Regions from separate parts of the Virgibacillus kimchii genome, predicted to be linked through region 2. Evidence: a T-box and tRNA genes for the amino acid it is inferred to sense, from the RefSeq annotation. Region 2 holds a T-box; the other holds one or more tRNA genes.
What was found. The T-box of region 2 lies ahead of alaS (alanine--tRNA ligase). A T-box ahead of a tRNA ligase gene usually reads a tRNA of that ligase, here a tRNA-Ala.

Region 1 (12,284 bases), 2.0 Mb from region 2:
GCGTGAGGAGAATAAGCCGCTTTTCCAGGAATTAAAGCGAATGGAAAAAAAAGTATATGAAGACGGCAAAAAGAAAGCGGAAGAATTAGGAAAAATAAAAAACGCGGTAAAAGCAGAATAAACCCATCAAAAAAATCCCTGGAAAAGGGATTTTTTTATGCTGGATAAAGTATTACTCCATTTGAATAAAACTTAAACGCGGAAACATGTCAAATTTCGACTTCTCCCGCCGAAAAATCTTGTCTAATTTAAAAACAAAATAATTCTATTTTTCCCCATCTTTCTTCTGAAAAAGCATATAGCCCAAAGTGGCAAAACTGAGCAAGGCCTCCATATGTTCTCTTTTTAACAGCTTGCTCATCAAAGGGGTGGTCGACGTGTTTACCTTTGATACGACATCAAGAATATAAGAGGATATAGTTTTTAAAGTACGTCCGATATTCCCGATTATCTCAAATAGCGGATTTAATTCTTTCACTTGCCGGTTCACGTCGTTTAATGTTTTATTCCCCTGTTGGATGGCTTCCGTCGCTTGTCCGGTTAAACCCTCCACTTGATTCGGCAGGGATGCCGTAGTTTCTTTTAAGTTGTCCAGTGTACCGGAAAGGTTTCTCAAAGGTTTGATCAATAATATAACTAAAACGAAAAATGCTGCACCAAGAAGCGTGATGCCAATTCCAACCCAATCCATAGACATAAAAGCCCCTTTCTGAAATATCCTTCTTTCATCATACCACTTTTCTCGACAGATGAAACAGAAAAAAAGCATCGTCCTTTGCTTTATTATAGTATTCCTCCCGGCATTTCCATTATGTATAGGCATATTTGCCATAGACAGGCCATAAAATAAAACGAGATAGCTTAAAAGGGGACGAGGAGATGTCGAAGTTCAATAAAGTTTTTTTATGGTTTATTGGGTTAGCCGTACTGATTTTTCTTATACAACTTCCTATCATACAGAGCGATACTGCCTGGAACCAGGGATGGTCATTGCCGCTCAGCGGAAAAACGATTGTCATTGATCCGGGACATGGCGGGCCGGATGGAGGAGCCGTCGGCAAAGATGAAACATTGGAAAAAGATATAGCCCTGGATGTCTCTGAAAAAATCCGTGATTATCTTCTGCAGACGGGTGCTATTGTTTATTTAACACGTGAGGAAGATACGGATTTGGCAGCGGAAGATACACAGGGGCTCTCGAGAAGAAAAGCGGAAGATATTCGAAACCGCTTGGAATACATTCGTGAAAAAGAAGCCGACTTTTTTATTACGATACATTTAAACGCCTTGCCATCAACCAAATGGCATGGAGCTCAGACGTTTTATTATCCCCAATCGGACGAAAGCAGGCACTTGGCCACCATGATACAGCAGGAAATTATAAGAAATATGGAAAACACCACACGGAGTCCTCTTGCAATCAACAATCTTTATCTGCTGAAAAATGCTGAGGCACCCGGCGCACTCGTAGAGATCGGCTTTCTATCCAATGAACAGGAACGGGAACTGCTAAAGCAGGAAGAATATCAGCAACAAATGGCGGCAAGCATTTACGAGGGAATTTTGCGCTATGTGACAGAGGAACCTGAACAAGATGAGTAAAGTGTGACAGCCCTATTATCCATCCATGATTCAAATCACTTAGGTTTTCGCTGATTTGTGTTATACTAGCCTTGAATGAAATGTTAAGGTTGTGTTCAAGAGAAAAGGAAAGCGATTTCGAGGGAAATAACGGTTTCCTTTTTGGGCATAAGATAAATTCAAAGCTTAAAAAGGGATGGTGTCACAAGTTGTTATCAAAAGATGAAGTAGTACAGTTGCTAAACCCTGTTAAAGATCCATTTTTACATAAAACACTGGAGGAAACCGGTGGTATCAGCAAAGTAACCATAAAGGAAGACAAGAACCACGTTAGTGTAAAAATTGCGATCTCCAAAACGAATACCGGGGAACAAATGCAATTGCAGCAGGAAATCGTCGGCATTCTGAAGAAAAATGGAGCAACTACGGTTGGTTTACGCTTTGAGCAGCTTCCGGATGAAGTTATAAGAAAATACCAGCCCGCAGTGGAGCAGGAAAAGGAATCCTCACTGATGGGAGGAAATTCCGGTACCAAGTTTATTGCGGTAGCGAGTGGTAAAGGCGGTGTTGGAAAATCAACTGTAACCGTCAACTTGGCTGTTTCCCTGATGCGCCTCGGTAAAAAAGTAGGGATTATTGATGCGGACATTTACGGGTTCAGCGTTCCGGATATGATGGGGATTGAAAACCGTCCAGCCGTCCGAGCGGAAAAAATTATTCCTGTAGAACGCTTTGGTGTAAAAGTGATCTCCATGGGATTCTTTGTAGAGGATAATTCGCCGATCATATGGCGAGGCCCTATGCTTGGGAAAATGCTCAACAGCTTCTTTAGCGAAGTGGAGTGGGGAGACCTGGACTATCTGATTCTCGATCTGCCTCCGGGTACCGGGGACATCGCGATGGATGTACATGAACTGCTCCCTACCTGTAAAGAAGTCATTGTTACAACACCACACCCATCCGCTGCATTTGTTGCAGCCCGGGCCGGCCAAATGGCATTAAAAACAGACCATGAAATCCTGGGTGTTGTTGAAAACATGGCTTATTTTGAAAGTGAGAAAACCGGAGAAAAAGAATATGTATTTGGTCAAGGCGGAGGGAAAAAGCTGGCAGAAGTACTGAAAACAAAGGTGCTTGGACAGCTGCCGCTGAAACAGCCATATGAGGATGAAGATGAATTCGCGCCGGGAATTTATCAGGAAGATCATCCGATTGGTCAGGAATACCATAAAATTGCTTCGAAAATTCTCGCGAAAATGGAAGATTAAAATAGAAGCGGACCTGTTTAAGGTCCGCTTTTCCTGTTCTTTTTACTTTTTATGATCCGCCACCGGATTCACCACCGGAACCGCCGTCGGATTCACCTTCTTCTTCCTCTCCGGACTCTTCTTCACTGCTTTCACCCTCCTGTTGTTGCTCACCTTGTTTTTCCGCAGCTTTTAACAGGATTTCCTGGATTTTTGCTTGAAACACAGGGGTTTCCAATGTCTGCCGGATCGTTTCCTCCAAATGAGAGCGGAATTGCTGTCCCCGCAATACACTTAACATTTGGTCCTCTATTTCCGGGTTTTGCAATAAATCGAGCATTTGTTGCTGATATTCCGAATCATTCATTAAATTTTTTATCAACTTTTCCTGTTCTTCGCTTATGGATTCTGCATAGCCTTGCGCGAACTCAGGGTCTTCAAATAAATTCGCCCACATTTCCTTGGCCTGCTCAGAGGCTAGTGCTTCATTGATGGAATCCTTAACCATTTCCGACTCCATCACAAGCTCCTGTTTTAACTCTTCCTCTGCTAATAATTCCTTTAATGCTTTCTTGCCATCTTCTGTCTGTAATATGTCAACAACCATCTTTTTCGTTTGTTCATAGTCCTGCTCTTCCTGTACTGGATTTGCGGCATTGCACCCGCTGATTACAAAAAACGACAGGAATATTACACTGATTAAAAGGGAGCGAACCATTCCGGAACTCCTTTCCTTATGTTTCATTTATATTCTCTATACTATAAAATTAACTATAATAACAAAAGCTACTCACATTTAATATGAGTGACAAAAATAAAAAATATGCACACAGATAAGGAAAATTGTCGAACTTCGTGTTAGAATACCTATGGGACGAATCACACCCAATCAAGTAATTTCTGCTTATTTGGTGTTTTTCCGCAATAAATTCTTATGTAATGGTTCTCTTTCAGCCAGGAGAACATTTTGAATACATACTGGGAGGATAAAGAACTTGAATACCCGTAAATTAGTGAATTTCTTTTTGAAGACATTACTGCTTGGCGGCCTTACAGGGTTAATCACAAGCTTTTTTGTGAAAGCAGATGAATATCGAATGTTTTTGAGTCCATTTGATGCATTTGAATTGCTTGGGTTAGTCATCTTTTTAACTGGTGTCGGACTGGTTTTTACTGCCGTCAGTCAAACCGGTTTCTTTGCTTATTTATTCCTGAATCGGCTTGGTCTGGGTTTATTTCGCTCCTATTGGCCACTCGTACAGATACTGCTGATTGCTTTTGTCGTATTTGATTTGGTGTATTTCCCATATCAGGCAACAGACGGGGAAGTATCAGTGTTTTGGTATATATTAATGTCAGGTGCCATCCTCGGCTATGGTATAATCGTTGCAAAAATCAAGGCGAAGGAAACGAACAAAAGTGCATTTATACCCGCATTATTCTTCATGGTAGTCATTACAACCATCGAATGGATTCCCGGTATGCGCACGGAAGGTTATGATTACACGATTATTATGATCATTGTACTGCTTGTTTGTAACACCTATCAGCTGCTCGCTTTACACCGTATTAATGAGAAGGAAGATCCAAAATCAAAGCACAGTAAAGGCAGGGACAGAGACCTTGAGTCAGTGAAAGGTACAAAAACTGCTGTCGGAAAAAGTGATAAAAAGAAGAAGAAATAAGCATTAAAGATCAGTGGGCAAGGTCGTTGAACGATGACTTTGCCCACTCTTACTTTTGCTGAGGTATGGGAAGTCCGGGGAAACTACATACTACATTACACTTCCCAACTTTATTTTTATATATTATTCCACGAGCTTTGCCTCGGCGTGTGCCTGGTTAATCAGCTCTGTTATGGTAACAAAGGTAAATCCTTTATTCTGTAAGCCAGGGAGCATTGTTTTCAGTGCCTCTGATGTTTGTTTTGCCGCATCAGAAGCATGCATGAGAATAATGTCTCCATTATCCGTTTCGTTCATCACTCTATCCACAATTACATCTGTGCCCGGGTTCTCCCAATCCATCGTATTTACATTCCAATGAATAACCTGAAACCCCATCTCCTCTGCCAAATCTAAAATTTCTTCGTTAAAATGGCCGTTTGGTGCCCGCAATAGCTTTGTTTCTTCAAAACCCAGCTTTTCAAATATTTCCTCCGCCATTCGTAAATCCTGACGAACTTCATCTATTTCCATGTCAAGATAGCTTTTATAACGATACCCAAGCATACCTATCTCATGTTCTCCCTCTGAAATTTTCTCTACAATATCCGGGTGGCGTTCTGCCCACTCCCCGCTTAGAAAAAAGGTAGCCTGCACTTGTTCTTTTTCCAGCTCATCCAGAATATCAAATACTTTTTCCTCTCCCCAGCTGATATTAAAAGTTAATGCAATATTGGATTCATTTTCATTTCCTTTTGTCAATGCCGTCGGCCCCTCAGTGGAAAAAACAGAAAAAGTGCCATCCCGTTCAAACCAGATGAAAAGCGCGGCAAATAATGCCAGAGCAACGACAACGCTCCATCTTTTCCACTTTTCCAACCGCCAAACATAAAAATGCTGCATAACGATTCCCCCTTGTCCTTCATATTAAATTCTATGTATGAATACAGAGAATAGAACAAGCTATCCAAGTGGGGACGCGGGGACAGGTTCTTTATCACGGTTAATCTATAAATGCATATTAATAATTTTTTAGCTGAAATTGGATGAAAAACCACTTATTTGGGGTATAGTAAGTTTATGCCGTATATGACAGAAGGGACCGGCCAATTCCGACAATTTTTTCGAATAACTATATATAGCTGTTTGTAAAAAACAATAACGGGTAAAAGATGATTACTACTATAAGAAGAAATTTGAGGTGTGAAGAAATGTTAGGTTTATTGATAAATGAAATGGAACAAAAAGAAATTGAGTATATTTTAAAACGGGAACTGGATGAATTGTTAATGGACCTGGAAGATCACCGGATTGATCAAATGGTTAAGCGAGCCATGCGGGAACGATATCAAGTGCTGTTTCAACTGTTTCGAAGAGTTGCAAGTGAACAGGAATGTATTAAATATATGCCAAAGCGAAGCAATAATCAATAATAGATGAGCACTCATTTTGTATAAGGAAAAGAGGATTTTCCTGCCTACCTACGATGAGTGAACTATACACATATAAGAAGGATATATTTTACAATAAAAAATCATGTCGATCTGTTGAATTTATTGTTTGTTTATGCTATTATATTTCTTGTTGTCAATGAGTGAAACAGGTTTTTATTTGTGCTTTATTTTCTTTTAAAATTCCTGTTGACAATTTATTGATGGCATGATAAATTATATCTTGTCGCCAAAAACGACAAACAATTTAATTGCTCTTTGAAAACTGAACAAAACAACCAGTATGTAAACAGATGTCAGGAAAGCAGTTGGAGGTCGGACGTAAGTCCGGCTGAGGAAGACTAGTTAACCCTGTATCAATTTTTGAAGCTAAGAGAAGGTAGTGGATTGGTGTCCATTACATTCAAACTTTTATGGAGAGTTTGATCTTGGCTCAGGACGAACGCTGGCGGCGTGCCTAATACATGCAAGTCGAGCGCGTGAAGCAGGCAGATCCCCTTCGGGGGTGACGCTTGTGGATCGAGCGGCGGACGGGTGAGTAACACGTGGGCAACCTGCCTGAGAGACTGGGATAACCCCGGGAAACCGGGGCTAATACCGGATAATACTTTTCTTTGCATGAAGGGAAGTTGAAAGGCGGCCTTTGGCTGCCGCTCACAGATGGGCCCGCGGCGCATTAGCTAGTTGGTGAGGTAAAAGCTTACCAAGGCGACGATGCGTAGCCGACCTGAGAGGGTGATCGGCCACACTGGGACTGAGACACGGCCCAGACTCCTACGGGAGGCAGCAGTAGGGAATCATCCGCAATGGACGAAAGTCTGACGGTGCAACGCCGCGTGAGTGATGAAGGTTTTCGGATCGTAAAGCTCTGTTGTGAGGGAAGAACAAGTGCCGTTTGAATAAGGCGGCACCTTGACGGTACCTCACCAGAAAGCCCCGGCTAACTACGTGCCAGCAGCCGCGGTAATACGTAGGGGGCAAGCGTTGTCCGGAATTATTGGGCGTAAAGCGCGCGCAGGCGGTCTTTTAAGTCTGATGTGAAAGCCCACGGCTTAACCGTGGAGGGTCATTGGAAACTGGAGGACTTGAGTGCAGAAGAGGAGAGTGGAATTCCACGTGTAGCGGTGAAATGCGTAGAGATGTGGAGGAACACCAGTGGCGAAGGCGACTCTCTGGTCTGTAACTGACGCTGAGGTGCGAAAGCGTGGGGAGCGAACAGGATTAGATACCCTGGTAGTCCACGCCGTAAACGATGAGTGCTAGGTGTTAGGGGGTTTCCGCCCCTTAGTGCTGAAGTTAACGCAATAAGCACTCCGCCTGGGGAGTACGGCCGCAAGGCTGAAACTCAAAAGAATTGACGGGGGCCCGCACAAGCGGTGGAGCATGTGGTTTAATTCGAAGCAACGCGAAGAACCTTACCAGGTCTTGACATCCTCTGACCACTCTGGAGACAGAGTTTTCCCTTCGGGGACAGAGTGACAGGTGGTGCATGGTTGTCGTCAGCTCGTGTCGTGAGATGTTGGGTTAAGTCCCGTAACGAGCGCAACCCTTGATCTTAGTTGCCAGCATTAGGTTGGGCACTCTAAGGTGACTGCCGGTGACAAACCGGGGGAAGGTGGGGATGACGTCAAATCATCATGCCCCTTATGACCTGGGCTACACACGTGCTACAATGGATGGAACAAAGGGCAGCGAAGCCGCGAGGCCAAGCAAATCCCACAAAACCATTCTCAGTTCGGATTGCAGGCTGCAACTCGCCTGCATGAAGCCGGAATCGCTAGTAATCGCGGATCAGCATGCCGCGGTGAATACGTTCCCGGGCCTTGTACACACCGCCCGTCACACCACGAGAGTTGGTAACACCCGAAGTCGGTGAGGTAACCATTTGGAGCCAGCCGCCGAAGGTGGGACCAATGATTGGGGTGAAGTCGTAACAAGGTAGCCGTATCGGAAGGTGCGGCTGGATCACCTCCTTTCTAAGGATATATAACGGAACATCTGACTTTGTCAGATGAAAACATACTGTGTTGTTTGGTTCAGTTTTGAGAGAGCAATTTCTCATACTGATAGATGGGCCTGTAGCTCAGCTGGTTAGAGCGCACGCCTGATAAGCGTGAGGTCGGTGGTTCAAGTCCACTCAGGCCCACCATCTATCCAATTCACGGGGCCTTAGCTCAGCTGGGAGAGCGCCTGCCTTGCACGCAGGAGGTCAGCGGTTCGATCCCGCTAGGCTCCATTTTTGTACCTTGAAAACTAAATAAGAGTAACAACGACATCAAGTAAAAGGCTGAAGCGACTGTTCAGCGACGTACGAACTGCGCCCTGCCAAGCAGGGTGGATCAGCGTAGCCTCGCAAAGAGGCGAACTTAGCTGATTATTCTACCGAAGGAGATAAAGGAAACACGACAAGCGAGAGCGAGTTGATGTTGACTTATCGTACGGAGGCGAAGGAAGTTCGCTAGTCGCTAGGAGCTGAAGCTGGATTGATTTTAAGCGAAGGCTAATAAAATTAGTGACGCTTATTCATTGTAAAGCTTAGTTAAGTGAATAAGGGCGCACGGTGAATGCCTTGGCACTGGGAGCCGATGAAGGACGGGACTAACACCGATATGCCTCGGGGAGTTGTAAGTAAACTTCGATCCGGGGATTTCCGAATGGGGGAACCCACTGTTCGTAATGGAGCAGTACATCTATCTGAATACATAGGATAGATGAGGCAGACCCGGGGAACTGAAACATCTCAGTACCCGGAGGAAGAGAAAGCAAAAGCGATTTTCCAAGTAGCGGCGAGCGAAACGGAACGAGCCCAAACCGGAAAGTTTACTTTCCGGGGTTGTAGGACACTCCATTGGAGTTACCAAGAAATTCTTTAAACGAATCGGTCTGGAAAGGCCAGCCACAGAAGGTAACAGCCCTGTAATTGAAAAAGAGTTTCCTCCGGAGTGGATCCTGAGTACGGCGGAACACGAGGAATTCCGTCGGAATCCGGGAGGACCATCTCCCAAGGCTAAATACTCCCCAGTGACCGATAGTGAACCAGTACCGTGAGGGAAAGGTGAAAAGCACCCCGGAAGGGGAGTGAAACAGAACCTGAAACCGTGTGCCTACAAGTAGTCGAAGCGCGTTAATGCGTAACGGCGTACCTTTTGTAGAATGGACCGGCGAGTTACGATCGTATGCAAGGTTAAGTGGAAGACACGGAGCCGCAGCGAAAGCGAGTCTGAACAGGGCGAAGTAAGTATGCGGTCGTAGACCCGAAACCGTGTGATCTACCCATGTCCAGGGTGAAGGTCAGGTAACACTGACAGGAGGCCCGAACCCACGTATGTTGAAAAATGCGGGGATGAGGTGTGGGTAGGGGTGAAATGCCAATCGAACACGGAGATAGCTGGTTCTCTCCGAAATAGCTTTAGGGCTAGCCTCAAGTGTGAAGTACCGGAGGTAGAGCACTGATTGGACTAGGGGCCCTCACCGGGTTACCGAATTCAGTCAAACTCCGAATGCCGGATACTTTTGCTTGGGAGTCAGACTATGGGTGATAAGGTTCATAGTCGAGAGGGAAACAGCCCAGACCGCCAGCTAAGGTCCCAAAGTATACGTTAAGTGGAAAAGGATGTGGAGTTGCCCGGACAACCAGGATGTTGGCTTAGAAGCAGCCACCATTTAAAGAGTGCGTAATAGCTCACTGGTCGAGTGACTCTGCGCCGAAAATGTACCGGGGCTAAACGTATCACCGAAGCTGCGGATTGTTCTTACGAACAATGGTAGGAGAGCGTTCCAATGGCAGAGAAGTCAGACCGTGAGGACTGGTGGAGCGATTGGAAGTGAGAATGCCGGTATGAGTAGCGAGAAAAGAGTGAGAATCTCTTTCACCGAAAGCCTAAGGTTTCCTGAGGAAGGCTCGTCCTCTCAGGGTTAGTCGGGACCTAAGCCGAGGCCTAAGGGCGTAGGCGATGGACAACAGGTTGATATTCCTGTACCACCTCATGAGCGTTTGAACGACGGGGTGACGCAGAAGGATAGGGAAAGCGCACGGATGGAAGCGTGCGCCCAAGCAGCAAGAGAGTCAGGCAGGCAAATCCGTCTGGCAATCTCAAGCTGTGATGGGGAGTGAAATATAGTAGCGAAGTTCCCGATTTCACACTGCCAAGAAAAACCTCTAGTGAGTTCATAGGTGCCCGTACCGCAAACCGACACAGGTAGGCGAGGAGAGAATCCTAAGGTGAGCGGGAGAACTCTCGTTAAGGAACTCGGCAAAATGACCCCGTAACTTAGGGAGAAGGGGTGCTTCTTGCATGAGAAGCCGCAGTGAATAGGCCCAAGCGACTGTTTAGCAAAAACACAGGTCTCTGCGAAGCCGCAAGGCGAAGTATAGGGGCTGACACCTGCCCGGTGCTGGAAGGTTAAGGGGAAGTGTTAGGGTTTTACCCGAAGCACAGAACTGAAGCCCCAGTAAACGGCGGCCGTAACTATAACGGTCCTAAGGTAGCGAAATTCCTTGTCGGGTAAGTTCCGACCCGCACGAAAGGTGCAACGACTTGGGCACTGTCTCAACGAGAGACCCGGTGAAATTATACTATGCGTGAAGATGCGCATTACCCGCGACAGGACGGAAAGACCCCGTGGAGCTTTACTGTAGCCTGATATTGAATGTCTGTACAGCTTGTACAGGATAGGTGGGAGCCTTGGAAGCGTGAGCGCCAGCTTACGTGGAGGCACCCGTGGGATACCACCCTGGCTGTATGGACCTTCTAACCCAGGGCCGTGATCCGGTCCGGAGACAGTGTCAGGCAGGCAGTTTGACTGGGGCGGTCGCCTCCCAAAAGGTAACGGAGGCGCCCAAAGGTTCCCTCAGAATGGTTGGAAATCATTCGCAGAGTGTAAAGGCAGAAGGGAGCTTGACTGCGAGACCTACAAGTCGAGCAGGGACGAAAGTCGGGCTTAGTGATCCGGTGGTTCCGCATGGAAGGGCCATCGCTCAACGGATAAAAGCTACCCCGGGGATAACAGGCTTATCTCCCCCAAGAGTTCACATCGACGGGGAGGTTTGGCACCTCGATGTCGGCTCATCGCATCCTGGGGCTGTAGTCGGTCCCAAGGGTTGGGCTGTTCGCCCATTAAAGCGGTACGCGAGCTGGGTTCAGAACGTCGTGAGACAGTTCGGTCCCTATCCGTCGTGGGCGTTGGAAGTTTGAGAGGAGCTGTCCTTAGTACGAGAGGACCGGGATGGACACACCGCTGGTGTACCAGTTGTTCCGCCAGGAGCATAGCTGGGTAGCTACGTGTGGAAAGGATAAGTGCTGAAAGCATCTAAGCATGAAGCCACCCTCAAGATGATACTTCCCATCATTTAAAATGAGTAAGATCCCTCAGAGGCGATGAGGTTGATAGGTCCGAGGTGGAAGCGTGGTGACACGTGGAGCTGACGGATACTAATAGATCGAGGACTTAACTAAACTAAAATATGTCGTTGGCTTCTCTTATTTAGTTTTTAGGGTATAAAGTTAAAAAAACCCTTGCATTTTTTGTGGAAAATGCATATAATATGTCTTGTCTCCCATTTAGGGACAACATGTATGTCTGGTAGCAATAGCGGAGAGGTCACACCTGTTCCCATGCCGAACACAGAAGTTAAGCTCTCCAGCGCCGATGGTAGTTGGGGCTTTGCCCCTGCAAGAGTAGGACGCCGCCAGGCAGTTTTTATTGATTTATTTTCTACTACATGCTTGAATTGAATAAGCTAAGGAATATCGGAAATACTATATAAAGTAATCATATAGTTATATTTATCCATATTCCACAGTAGCTCAGTGGTAGAGCAATCGGCTGTTAACCGATCGGTCGTAGGTTCGAATCCTACCTGTGGAGCCATTTTTATGTTTAAATATAATGCTTCCATAGCTCAGCAGGTAGAGCACTTCCATGGTAAGGAAGGGGTCGTCGGTTCAAGTCCGGCTGGAAGCTCTCAGGTAAACGCTTGTCCTTTAAGGGATGGAGCGTTTTTTTAATTTAATGCTATAACACATTTAGTAATGGTAAGGCGGTAAAATTTCCTATAATTTTAAAACTTTTCTATTTTAGGTGTTTAATTAATAAATAACAGGGTACGTATTGTTATATGGGGTATCTTCAATTGGTATGTCAGTATAAGAGGATTATTTTATGCAGGCAAATTGCCAAGAAAAATTTTCGACGAGGGAGTGTTCGAAATTATGAAAGACCTTTATCCTTCAAGAAAAGGGGATACACCAAAAATTTTGGAAAGAAAGGACCCTGTTGTTCATACGGAAAGATCTAAGGATAATCAGGCGCCCATTACTACAGCACAGTTAGACTTCTAT
Region 2 (12,284 bases):
TTTTGTTATAGATGACACACACTTATTATCAAGCTTAATTCCGATTTCAATAAAATGCAAGATGAGAATCATTCGTGCTATAATGTCATGAGAGTATTGTCTGGAAAGCAAATTGAGGTGTAAAGTAGATGAAAATTTCAACCAAAGGAAGATATGGTTTAACGATTATGATTCATTTGGCCAAAAAATATGGAGATGGTCCTGTTTCTTTGAAGCTGATAGCCAAGGAAAATGATTTATCAGAGCATTATTTGGAACAGCTTGCAACGCCTTTAAGAAACGCTGGATTAATAAAGAGCACACGTGGTGCTTATGGCGGATATACGTTGTCAGGGGAGCCGAATAATATAACGGCCGGCGATGTGATCCGGGTGCTCGAGGGACCGATAACACCGGTGGAAGGCATAGAGGATGAGGAGCCTGCAAAACAGGCTTTATGGATGCGTGTCCGCGATGCGGTAAAAGATGTATTGGATACAACTACCCTGGAGGATTTGACTCATCATGATGATGAACCACGGGAAGCATATATGTTTTATATTTAACAACCGGAGAACTTGACACGATACCACTATCCAAATCAGGAAGGAAGATTGAAAAAAATGGATGGGATTTATTTGGATCATGCTGCGACTACCCCGATTCACAAAGATGTGATTGCCGCGATGCAGCCAGTATACAATGACGTGTTCGGCAATCCTTCGAGTGTGCATTCATTCGGCAGAAAGGCAAGAAAATTTTTGGATGAAGCCAGAAGGAGCATGGCGAAGAGTATCCATGCAGATGAAAAAGAGATTATCTTTACAAGCGGGGGAACGGAAGCTGATAATTTGGCATTAATAGGAGCAGCAATAAAAAACAGGAGAAAAGGAAATCATATTATTACTTCGGCCCAGGAGCATCATGCTACATTGCACACAATTCAAAGCCTGGGGAAACAGGGATTTGATGTCACCTACCTGCCGGTTTACAATGATGGGAAAATCTCGCTCAATGATTTGGCCAAGTCCATTACAGAAGACACCGTACTGGTTTCCGTTATGTATGTAAATAATGAAACTGGTGTCATACAACCGATACACGAAATAGCTGAAATGTTAAAGGAACATCAGGCTAACTTTCATACAGATGCTGTTCAGGCTTACGGTTTAATTGATATAAATGTTAAAGAAACGGGAATAGATATGATGAGCGTATCTTCCCATAAAATAAACGGACCAAAAGGAATTGGTTTTTTATATGCATCAGAGGAAGTAAAGTTGAATGCCATTCAGTTTGGTGGGGAACAGGAGAGAAAGCGGAGACCAGGTACGGAAAATGTCCCTGCTGCCATTGGATTTCAAAAGGCTGTCGAATTGGCAATCAACCATAAAGAGGAACGCAGAGAGCTTTACCAGTCCTACAAGGAGCTTTTTATAAAGGAACTAAAAGCGCATGATATTACATTTTTTATAAATGGAGATTATCATGCGACTATTCCCACTATAATAAATATCAGCTTCCCGGGTGCGAATGTTGAAGCATTACTGTCAAACTTTGACCTGGATGGAATCGCAGCATCCAGTGGAAGTGCCTGTACAGCGGGTTCGATTGAACCTTCCCATGTGCTTTCTGCCATGTTTGGGAAAAACCATGAATGTACCACAAATTCCATACGCTTTAGCTTTGGACTTGCAAACACAAGTGAAAATGTGAAGGAGGCGGCCACCAAAGTGGCCAAAGTCGTAAAACGTTTAACTGCTTAACATGCATAATTAAAAGGAATGATAAACGATGAAAAATAAAAAAGATACAAGGGTAGTTGTCGGGATGAGCGGAGGTGTGGACTCTTCCGTTGCTGCCCTTTTACTGAAGGAAGAAGGCTATGATGTAGTAGGCATTTTCATGAAAAACTGGGATGATACTGATGAATTCGGTGTATGCACTGCAACAGAAGATTATGAGGATGTAGTCCGTGTTTGTAATCAGCTGGACATACCGTACTATGCTGTCAATTTTGAAAAGCAATACTGGGATAAGGTATTCACCTACTTCCTTGATGAATATAAAGCAGGAAGAACACCGAATCCGGACGTGATGTGCAATAAAGAAATAAAGTTTAAAGCGTTCCTGGACCATGCAATGTCCCTCGGGGCAGACTATTTGGCGACCGGGCACTATGCACAGGTACGGGAAAATAAGGGAAGGTACGAAATGCTGCGTGGAGTGGACCACAATAAAGATCAAACTTATTTCCTGAATCAATTAACAGAAGATGTCCTTGAAAAAGTCATGTTTCCCCTCGGTCATATGCAAAAGCAGGAGGTACGTGAAATAGCAAGGAAACATGATTTATATACGGCCGATAAAAAAGACAGTACGGGTATTTGTTTTATCGGCGAGCGGAATTTCAAAGAATTCCTGAGTGAGTATTTGCCGGCTCAGCCTGGTGAAATGAGAACTTTGACCGGGGAAACAAAAGGACGGCATGACGGTTTAATGTATTACACAATCGGACAGCGTCAAGGGCTTGGAATAGGCGGTGCCGGTGATCCTTGGTTTGTCGTAGGGAAGGATTTACAGGAAAATGTTTTATATGTTGGGCAAAGCTATACAAATGATGCCCTTTATTCGGATGCGCTTATTGGTACGGATGTAAATTGGATTCACCCGGATAAAATTCCCGCGACTTTTACGTGCACGGCAAAATTCCGTTACCGTCAGGATGACAGTGAAGTAAGTGTCAAGAGAATGGATAACGGCAAAGTATACGTGACGTTTTCCAAGAAGGAGCGTGCCATTACACCCGGACAGGCGGTTGTATTTTATGATGGCGATGTTTGCTTAGGCGGAGCCACCATCGATGAAATTATCAAGGATGAACAAGTTCTTGATTATGTCGGTTAAATCCGTTCTTTTTTAGTCAGGCGCAAGTTTATCAAAGCCTTCCGCCTGACTAAAAAGATCAGGATAAAGATGGAGGTTTTTGGCAATTATTCCGTGTTATCGCGAAAGACAGTGCAATTAAATCATTTAACAAGGAGATTTTATGATGAATAAAAACAGACAAGCTATTGAACTGATGAAAGAAAATAAATTTGAAGAGGCAGCAGCGTTATTTAATGAACTGATTGAGGAATCACCGGAAGATCCCGTTGGATATGTTAATTTCGGAAATTTACTGCTTCATTTAAATGATTATACCCGTGCAGAACGCTTTTTCAAAAAAGCCCTTGAGTTGAATGAGTATGTAGGCACAGCCTATTACGGGCTCGGCAATTTATATTACGAGCAATCCGAATATAAAAAAGCACAGGAAAACTTTCAAAAAGCGATTGACTTAAAAATTAAAGACGCGGATGTGTATTATATGATGGGAATGACATATATTCATCAGGAAGAAATCAAATTATCCATTCCCTTTTTACAGCGCGCTACTGAACTGAACCCGAACGAAGCAGAATTTTTATTCCAGTATGGATTATCGCTCGCCAAAACAGAGCATATCGATGAAGCAGCATCCGCATTTTCCAAAGTACTGGAATTGGAATCGGAGCATAGTGATGCCCACTACAATCTTGGTGTGATAGATTTATATCATGATAAGGTGAAAGAAGCGTTAGACCACTTTGAAGAAGCACTCCGGATTCAGCCGGAGCATGTACTTGCAGCAAACGGGAAGAAAAATGCAGAATCTCTGCTGGAAGAATAGGAAAATTAATGGGGTTGTTTTAAATGGGAATGGACCGTCAATCGGCGGAGAACCGCAAATATATTAAAGGTGAGCTCTTATATACGATTTTTCACAATGAAAGTGAAAACTTTGTAATTGCAAAGGTAAAAGTGCTGGAGACCAATGAAGATTACAGAGAAAGGGATATCACATTAAAAGGATATTTTCCAGAGCTGCAGGAGCAAATAGCCTATTACTTTTATGGTGTGTTTGAAAAACACGCTAAATTTGGGCTGCAATATCGGGTGCATTCCTATGAAACATACATACCGGATTCGAAAACGGGTCTGATCAGCTATTTATCCAGTGATTTATTTTACGGTGTTGGTAAAAAGACGGCTGAAAGAATTGTTGAGTTTTTGGGAGAGGGAGCCATCAGCAGAATACTTAATGATCCTGAAGTATTAAATCAGGTAAAAGGATTGAAAAAGGAAACGAGGGATTCCCTTGTTAAAAGTCTCCAGGAAAACCAGGGATTTGAACATATTGCCCTATACCTGTCAAAGTATAATATAGGATTGAAAATGGCGCAGAAGATTTATAGAGAATATAAGGAAGAAGCAATCACCATTTTGGAAGAAGACCCGTATCAATATGTATTTGATATAGAAGGTTTCGGCTTTCAAACAGCAGATGAAATTGCCATGAAGAATGGATTATCAGCAACACACCCGAACAGAATTGGTGCCGGGTGTATTTATGTTTTACAAAAAAATATTCAGCATGGTCACGTCTTTCTCCCGATGGAAGAGTGTGCAGCAGAGGTTTTGCAATTACTGCCTGCCAGCGGGCTGACAAAAAAGGTTATCGAGGAAAGGTTAATTGAGCTGAATAAAAATAAATCAGTGATCATTTCCGGGGGAAATGTCTATTTGCCTTCATTGTATTATGCTGAAGATGGTTTTGCTTCCCATTTAAAACGGGTAATGGAAAAACCCTTAGAACATCAGACAACTGCTGCTGAGCTGATGAAAATTACAGGAGAAATCGAAGAAGCGGAGTCCATCAGCTACGGAAAAGATCAGTTTGAAGCCATTAACCAGGCCATACATTCCAAGGTCATGATCCTTACCGGGGGCCCCGGCACCGGGAAAACGACCGTGATTAAAGGGATATTACAAGCTTATGCGGATATTCATGATTTATCTCTGGATAAAGGTGAATACGAAGAAAATAAAGAGTATCCATTTATACTTACTGCTCCTACTGGGCGTGCCGCCAAGCGCCTGGCACAATCAACATCCCAGGAGGCTGTTACGATACATCGGCTACTGGGTTGGGATGGAAAAGAGGGCTTCAGTAAAGGAGAAGATGAACCATTAGCCGGTAAATTATTGATTGTCGATGAGTTTTCGATGGTGGATATATGGCTGGCTAATCATTTGTTTAAAGCTATACCAAGTGATATGCAGGTTTTGCTCGTCGGGGATGAAGATCAGCTTCCATCTGTCGGCCCCGGTCAAGTATTGACAGATTTGCTGGAAACAGAAGTAATTCCAGTAGTCCGGCTTACAGAAGTATATCGCCAGAAAGAGGGTTCGAAAATAATTTCTCTTGCTCATGAGATCAAGAATAATCGGCAAATTAATTTGCACAATGACAAGGATTTCAGTTTTTTTCCATGCAGGGAATCACAAGTTCTTGATGTGATTATTGGAATTTACAAAAAGGCTATGGAAAAAGGGGTGGATGTAAAGGATATTCAGGTGCTGGCTCCCATGTATCGCTCTCAGGCAGGCATTACAATGATAAATCAGGAACTGCAGCAATTAGTAAATCCTAAAACAACGACGAAGCGGGAAATCAATGCCCACGACCGGGTTTTCCGTGTAGGCGATAAAGTGCTGCAGCTCGTTAATCAGCCGGAAGACGGCGTTTATAACGGAGACATCGGAGAAGTAGCAGCGATCTTTGAAGAGGATGAAAACACAGATAACAAAGAACAGCTTGTCATTGAATTTGAGAATAGAGAAGTGGTATATGAAAGAAAGGATTTTGTGAATCTCATGCATGCCTACTGCATATCGATACATAAATCCCAGGGCAGCGAATTTCCGATTGTCATTCTTCCGGTTACACCAGTGTATCGAAGGATGTTGAGAAAAAACCTGCTTTATACTGCCATTACCAGGAGTCAGCAGTCATTGATTATTTGCGGGGATGCCCAATCACTCCTGAATGGTCTTAAAACAATAGATACAAACAGGCGTTTTACTACATTAAAGGAACAGATCAAGGAGAGGCTGGAGCATGTGCCTCCACCTACTGTGGAAGAGGACAATGAAATATCCCCATATGATTTCATGTGAAGAGGTATATTTTACTACCAATCGGGTTAGCATAACATAATAATCTTTTCAAAGGAGATTTGTAAGTTATGCGGTGCCCGAATTGTCAGGAGAAAAATATTGGTAAAATAGGTGCAGATCAATTTTATTGCTGGACATGTTTCATAGAAATGGCCATTGATGGCAATAAACTAACTATCCATCAGGTTGAAGCAGATGGTTCATTAAGTTCGTTAAATGATTTGTTTTCCGAGGAAGAAAGAAAAGTAAACGGGTAATCCCTTGGCTTCAAAAACATTCATCTTGTTAAGCCGGGGAGGAACTTTTATGTTCAAAGATAAGAAAAGAGCTTCAATACTTTACTGGTTGCTGCTCGCTATTCTATTATTCGTTTTCCTTTACCTGTTCGTCAGGTTATTTCCGTTATATGGGAGATTTTTTGCATTTATATGGCAGCTTTTCCTGCCTTTTTTAATTGCAGGTTTGATTGCCTATCTGCTTTATCCGATTATTGTAAAAATAGAAGACTGGAATATTCCACGCAGTATAGCGATACTCTCCATTTATCTGTTATTTTTTGGCGGAATCGGTTACCTTATTTATCGGGTTTACCCTGCAACGATCGTGCAATTGCGTGATTTGAGCGAGCAATTGCCCCAATTTATTTCTATGTATCAGACATTTATAAATCAAATGTATGAGTCTACCTCCTTTTTGCCGGAAACGGTTCATGATAAGATGGATGAACTGATTTTGCGTGTAGAATCTTCCATTGATCATCTGCTGTCAAGACTGGCAGCCGGGTTTACAAGAATTTTCGATATGATTATTATTATTACTGTTATCCCTGTACTCGTATTTTATTTTTTAAAGGATTACGGTAAATGGAAAAAACTATTTAAAAAGTATATTCCGGTAAAGCACCGAACCAATGTGAATAATATATTACATGGGATAGATAAAAGTCTCGGAGGCTATATTCGCGGACAATTGATTGTAAGTCTATTCGTTGCCGTAACCGCTTTTATTCTTTTTGAAATTCTTAGCTTGGAATATGCATTGCTATTGGCTATTATAATGGGAGTCACCAACCTCATTCCTTACTTTGGTCCAATTATCGGAGCTGTGCCGGCTGTGGCAATTGCTTTTACAGTTTCTTTAAATACCGTTATTTTTGTAATCATTGCCATCTTCGTGATCCAACTGCTGGAAAGCAATATGATTGCCCCTTACATTGTTGGCAGAAGTATTGCCATACACCCTGTGGCAATTATTTTTGCATTGCTGCTGGGAGGTAAAATTTCCGGTGTAATAGGAATGGTTCTGGCTGTTCCTCTTTTAACCGTTTTAAAAGTGATTGTTACTCACGCTTTTGCATTTCGTAATTATTATTGACAATCAAGGTAAAGTTTTCTATAATATCGCTAAACACATGATTCATAAAACATATATGAATACAAGGAAGGTTCTGAGTACATGATACCGGTTTAAAGAGAGGGATTTTCGACAGGCTGAGAGAAATCCCAAATGCAGATCATGGAAAGCTAAACCTGAGTGCGGCTAATCCCCGCCGGTTTCATACCGTTACCATGGGAAAGTGATGTCTGGTGGAAAACCGGATATAATTAGGGTGGTACCGCGATAATCTCGTCCCTGCATTGTGCAGAGAGGGGATTTTTTTATTTTCTAAAGTTTTTTTGCATAGTGGAAGGGATAACGAAAATGAAATAAAACAGTCATAATTAAAAATCAAATAACATGGGAGGTAATTACAATGAAACAATTAACATCATCAGAGGTAAGACAAATGTTTCTTGATTTTTTTGAGGAGAAGGGGCATCGGGTGGAGCCGAGTGCGTCTCTTGTGCCAAAAGATGATCCTTCCCTCTTATGGATTAACAGTGGCGTAGCAACATTAAAGAAATACTTTGACGGCAGGGTTGTGCCGGAAAACCCAAGAATCGTAAACGCCCAGAAATCAATAAGAACCAATGATATCGAAAATGTCGGCTATACAGCAAGGCACCATACTTTTTTTGAAATGCTCGGAAACTTTTCGATTGGCGATTACTTTAAAAAAGAAGCGATGGAGTGGGCATGGGAATTTTTAACGAGTGATAAATGGATCGGATTCGATGAGAACTTATTATCCGTTACTGTACATCCGGAAGATGATGAGGCTTATGATCTGTGGCTTAATCATATTAAAGTTCCACAGAAACGGATTATCCGCCTGGAGGAGAATTTTTGGGATATCGGGGAGGGTCCCAGCGGTCCCAATACCGAAATTTTTTTCGATCGCGGAGAAAAATATGGGAATGATCCAAATGACCCGGAGCTATACCCCGGTGGGGAGAATGAACGTTATTTGGAGATATGGAACTTAGTATTTTCTCAATTTAATCATAATTCGGATGACACCTACACACCTCTTCCTAAAAAGAATATTGATACAGGCATGGGTTTGGAGAGGATCGTTTCCGTTATTCAAGATGCACGGACGAACTTTGACACTGATTTATTTGTTCCGATTATTAAGGAAACAGAAAAGTTTGCGGATAAAGCATATGGAAAAGATAAAGAAGCGGATACGGCATATAAAGTTATTGCCGATCATATCCGCACTGTCAGTTTTTCCATAGGGGATGGAGCCGTACCATCCAATGAAGGCCGTGGATATGTATTGCGCAGGCTATTGAGAAGGGCTGTTCGTTTTGCAAAAGATATTGGTATTGAACAGCCTTTTATGTACGAACTGGTGGAAACAGTGGGAGAAATCATGAAGGATTTCTATCCGGAAGTGTTAAAGAAAAGTGACTTTATTAGAAATATGGTTAAGACAGAGGAAGAACGATTTCATGAAACATTGCAGGACGGTTTGGATATGCTGACGGAAATAATGAATAAAGAAAAAGAAAGTACCGTAATCCCCGGTGAAGAAGTTTTTCGTCTATATGACACGTATGGGTTTCCAAAAGAGTTAACTGTCGAATATGTGGAAGAAGCAGGTTTTACAATTGATGAAGCAGGCTTTGATAAAGAAATGGAAAAACAGCGTGAAAGAGCGAGAAACGCTCGTCAAAAAGTGGATTCCATGCAAGTACAGGACAGCATTCTTGCAGAAATTGAAGCAGATAGCGAATTTATCGGGTATGACCAGCTGGAGACTGAGACAGAGGTTACATTTATTATTCGGGACAATAAACAAGTACGTTCGGCTAATGCTGGGGAGGAAGTATTTATATTTCTTAAAGAGACACCATTTTATGCTGAGAGCGGTGGTCAAATAGCTGACCCGGGCTGGATTTATACTGATGGTATGTCCGCTTACATCAAAGATGTTCAGAAAGCACCAAATGGGCAGCACATCCATCAGGCGGAAATTAAAGAAGGCGTATTGACGCAAGGGGTTCAAGTGAAAGCAATCGTCGATTCGGCATATCGTAAAGGTATTATCAAAAACCATACAGCTACTCATTTATTGCATCAGGCGTTAAAAGAAGTTTTAGGCAGTCATGTCAATCAGGCTGGGTCTTTGGTGGCACCGGAAAGGCTTCGGTTTGACTTTTCTCATTACCAGGCAGTTTCACAGGATGAAATCGAGCAGATTGAACAAATGGTGAATGAAAAAATATGGGAATCTCTGCCGGTCATAATAGATCATAAAAAGCTTGAGGAAGCTAAAGAAGCGGGTGCGATGGCACTTTTCGGGGAAAAATACGGAGATATTGTCAGGGTAGTACAAATAGCTGACTTCAGCATTGAATTATGTGGTGGCTGCCACGTAAATAATACAGCGGAAATAGGTATGTTTAAAATCGTTTCAGAATCCGGTATCGGTGCCGGCACGAGAAGAATAGAGGCGGTAACAAGCAAGGAAGCTTATGGATTTTTGAATAAAAAGCTCACTATATTAAACAATGCAAGCGGGTTGGTAAAGGCGAATGAACCGGAAAAATTACCTGAGAAGATTGAAGGGCTATTTACAGATATGAAAGCTTTACAGAAGGAAAATGAATCACTGATCCACAAGTTATCAAACATAGAGGCAGATTCCATTATGGATCAAGCTGAAATGGCAGGCAATGTAACATTAATAGCAGAAGAAGTTGATGTAAAGGATATGAATCAGCTTAGAGCAATGGTGGATGATATAAAACAAAAACTTGAATCCGGCATTGTATTACTCGCAGCGGTAAATAATCAAAAGGTCCAGCTTGCAGCAGGAGTTTCCAAAGATCTTGTGGAAAAAGGTTATCATGCAGGACATTTAATTAAAGCTGCAGCAAAAGAGTGCGGCGGCGGAGGCGGCGGTCGCCCGGATATGGCCCAGGCCGGGGGTAAAAACCCTGAAAAAATAAAGGAAGCTTTAAAAGCAGCAAAAGTGTATACAGAGGCACAATCGCAACAATAATTTGAATAATAATCCATTAAAACGTTATAATGGATAAGGAATCATGTTAGAATAAACAAAACAGACATTTTATAATGTACAGTTATAATAAGGGCGAGGTGTCACGATGAGCAATATTGATAAAACAATGAAATTCAATTTTCCAGAAGAGCCGTTTGACGAGGATATAAAAGAAGTGCTTTATACGGTCCATGAAGCATTAAGAGAAAAAGGATACAATCCGATTAATCAAATAGTCGGATATCTCCTGTCCGGTGACCCCGCTTATATACCAAGGTATAAAGATGCACGGAATATAATCCGCAAAATGGAGCGGGATGAAGTAATCGAAGAACTGGTAAAATTTTATCTGGAAAATAATAAAAAGGAATTATGATGAAAATTATAGGTCTTGATGTTGGTTCAAAAACAATTGGTGTTGCTGTCAGCGATGCAATGGGCTGGACAGCACAAGGGTTAACGACAATCAAATGGGATGAAAATGATTTCTCATCCGCTGATTCCGAACTTGGAGAAATAATAAAGGAGCATGGAGTTGGAAAAGCTATTATTGGCTTGCCCAAAAACATGAATGGCACCATCGGGGAACGAGGAATCATTTCCCAAAACTATGCCAATTACATTGAAAAAGCATATGATATCCCTGTTGTTTTATGGGATGAGCGCCTGACTACAGTAGCAGCAGAAAGAGTATTGCTCGAAGCTGATTTAAGCAGGAGTAAAAGAAAGAAAGTTATAGATAAGATGGCAGCAGTTATGATATTGCAAGGCTATCTGGATCAAAAATAAAGGAGGGATATCATGGCATTGGAAGAAAAAGAACGTATTATCATACCGGATGAGAATGGGGAAGAACATTTATTTGAAGTATTGTTCACCTTTGATGTGGATGAAACAAAGCAGTCTTATATTGCGGTTGTGCCTGTTGAACAGTCAGAGGAAGAAGAAGTGGAAGTCTATGCGTTTCGCTATGAAGAAAAAGAGAATGAAGATAATGATTTATCTTTATTTCCAATTGAAAATGATGATGAATGGGAAATGGTGGAGGAAATGCTTCATACACTTGCAGATGAAGATAAAGATGTGTAGAATTTCTTATTATATTCCTAACTGTTAAGTTCGTCGTTACTCTTAGCTGAAAAAGGCTTTCATTTGTTAGTAAGGACTGCAACATAACTAATTTTATCGGAAAGAAACCAAACAGGCTGCGTATCCGTTTCGGGAATATATCAAGCTTGAAACACTATGTATTTGTTCACTAAAAAGTAATACTGCCGACCCTTTTATTATCCTGTGCAACAGGAGGGAAATTGCGCCGAACAGACCGCATCGGGTGCTATGCACCCCATGCGGTCTCATTTTCTTTTGGTGCAAGTAGGCAAAGGGAAGTGCGCACAACACTGTGATAACACCCTATCTACCATGTTTTATGTTCGATCTACTTCGACCCGAGTTCTACAGCCACTAGGTAAACATAAAGCCCTCAATCCCTTGACACCCAAAGGATTGAGGGCTTAAAAAGACATACTTATTGTGTTACTAGCTCTTAGGCTGAATATCCAAGATTTCTGGTGGCAAGTTCACCCCAACTTTTTGAAACACTTCCTTTTGCTTAGCTGTAGGGGTTGTTGTGCGGTAGAGATCTCCGTCGTCTGTAGTAAAATGCCCTACCTGCATCCGTTGCATCTCTCTACGTGTAGACTCCCAGCTTGCGTTCGTTTCCATTTCAATAAGCCTTACAAGTAACAGTGCCAACCAACTAATGATTACATGTGCTCGAATCCGGTCTTCCAAGCGATGATACATGGGGCGCAATTTCAGCGTGGACTTCAGTGTGCGAAAGGCATCTTCCACTTGAAGCAGCTGCTTA

Region 1: it has a tRNA-Ala gene. The T-box ahead of alaS (alanine--tRNA ligase) is inferred to sense a tRNA for this amino acid. The anticodon was not compared.

The regions. Positions count from the first base shown of each region.
Region 1 covers NZ_AP043951.1:3,358,477-3,370,760, forward strand. The annotation lists gene ACZ42C_RS16190 (hypothetical protein) at 1-121, shown strand, start outside; gene ACZ42C_RS16195 (DUF948 domain-containing protein) at 266-697, opposite strand; gene cwlD (N-acetylmuramoyl-L-alanine amidase CwlD) at 880-1,602, shown strand; gene ACZ42C_RS16205 (Mrp/NBP35 family ATP-binding protein) at 1,791-2,849, shown strand; gene gerD (spore germination lipoprotein GerD) at 2,899-3,546, opposite strand; gene ACZ42C_RS16215 (KinB-signaling pathway activation protein) at 3,824-4,513, shown strand; gene pdaB (polysaccharide deacetylase family sporulation protein PdaB) at 4,637-5,395, opposite strand; gene ACZ42C_RS16225 (hypothetical protein) at 5,704-5,925, shown strand; rRNA gene ACZ42C_RS16230 (16S ribosomal RNA) at 6,354-7,919, shown strand; tRNA gene ACZ42C_RS16235 (tRNA-Ile) at 8,016-8,092, shown strand; tRNA gene ACZ42C_RS16240 (tRNA-Ala) at 8,107-8,179, shown strand; rRNA gene ACZ42C_RS16245 (23S ribosomal RNA) at 8,481-11,399, shown strand; rRNA gene rrf (5S ribosomal RNA) at 11,523-11,638, shown strand; tRNA gene ACZ42C_RS16255 (tRNA-Asn) at 11,740-11,814, shown strand; tRNA gene ACZ42C_RS16260 (tRNA-Thr) at 11,835-11,907, shown strand; gene thpD (ectoine hydroxylase) at 12,156-12,284, shown strand, end outside.
Region 2 covers NZ_AP043951.1:1,138,613-1,150,896, reverse strand. The annotation lists gene cymR (cysteine metabolism transcriptional regulator CymR) at 129-545, shown strand; gene ACZ42C_RS05850 (cysteine desulfurase family protein) at 603-1,745, shown strand; gene mnmA (tRNA 2-thiouridine(34) synthase MnmA) at 1,774-2,886, shown strand; gene ACZ42C_RS05840 (tetratricopeptide repeat protein) at 3,029-3,691, shown strand; gene recD2 (SF1B family DNA helicase RecD2) at 3,715-6,021, shown strand; gene ACZ42C_RS05830 (hypothetical protein) at 6,090-6,278, shown strand; gene ACZ42C_RS05825 (AI-2E family transporter) at 6,328-7,395, shown strand; T-box leader at 7,451-7,658, shown strand; gene alaS (alanine--tRNA ligase) at 7,775-10,414, shown strand; gene ACZ42C_RS05815 (IreB family regulatory phosphoprotein) at 10,521-10,790, shown strand; gene ruvX (Holliday junction resolvase RuvX) at 10,790-11,203, shown strand; gene ACZ42C_RS05805 (DUF1292 domain-containing protein) at 11,216-11,503, shown strand; gene ACZ42C_RS05800 (IS1634 family transposase) at 11,954-12,284, opposite strand, start outside.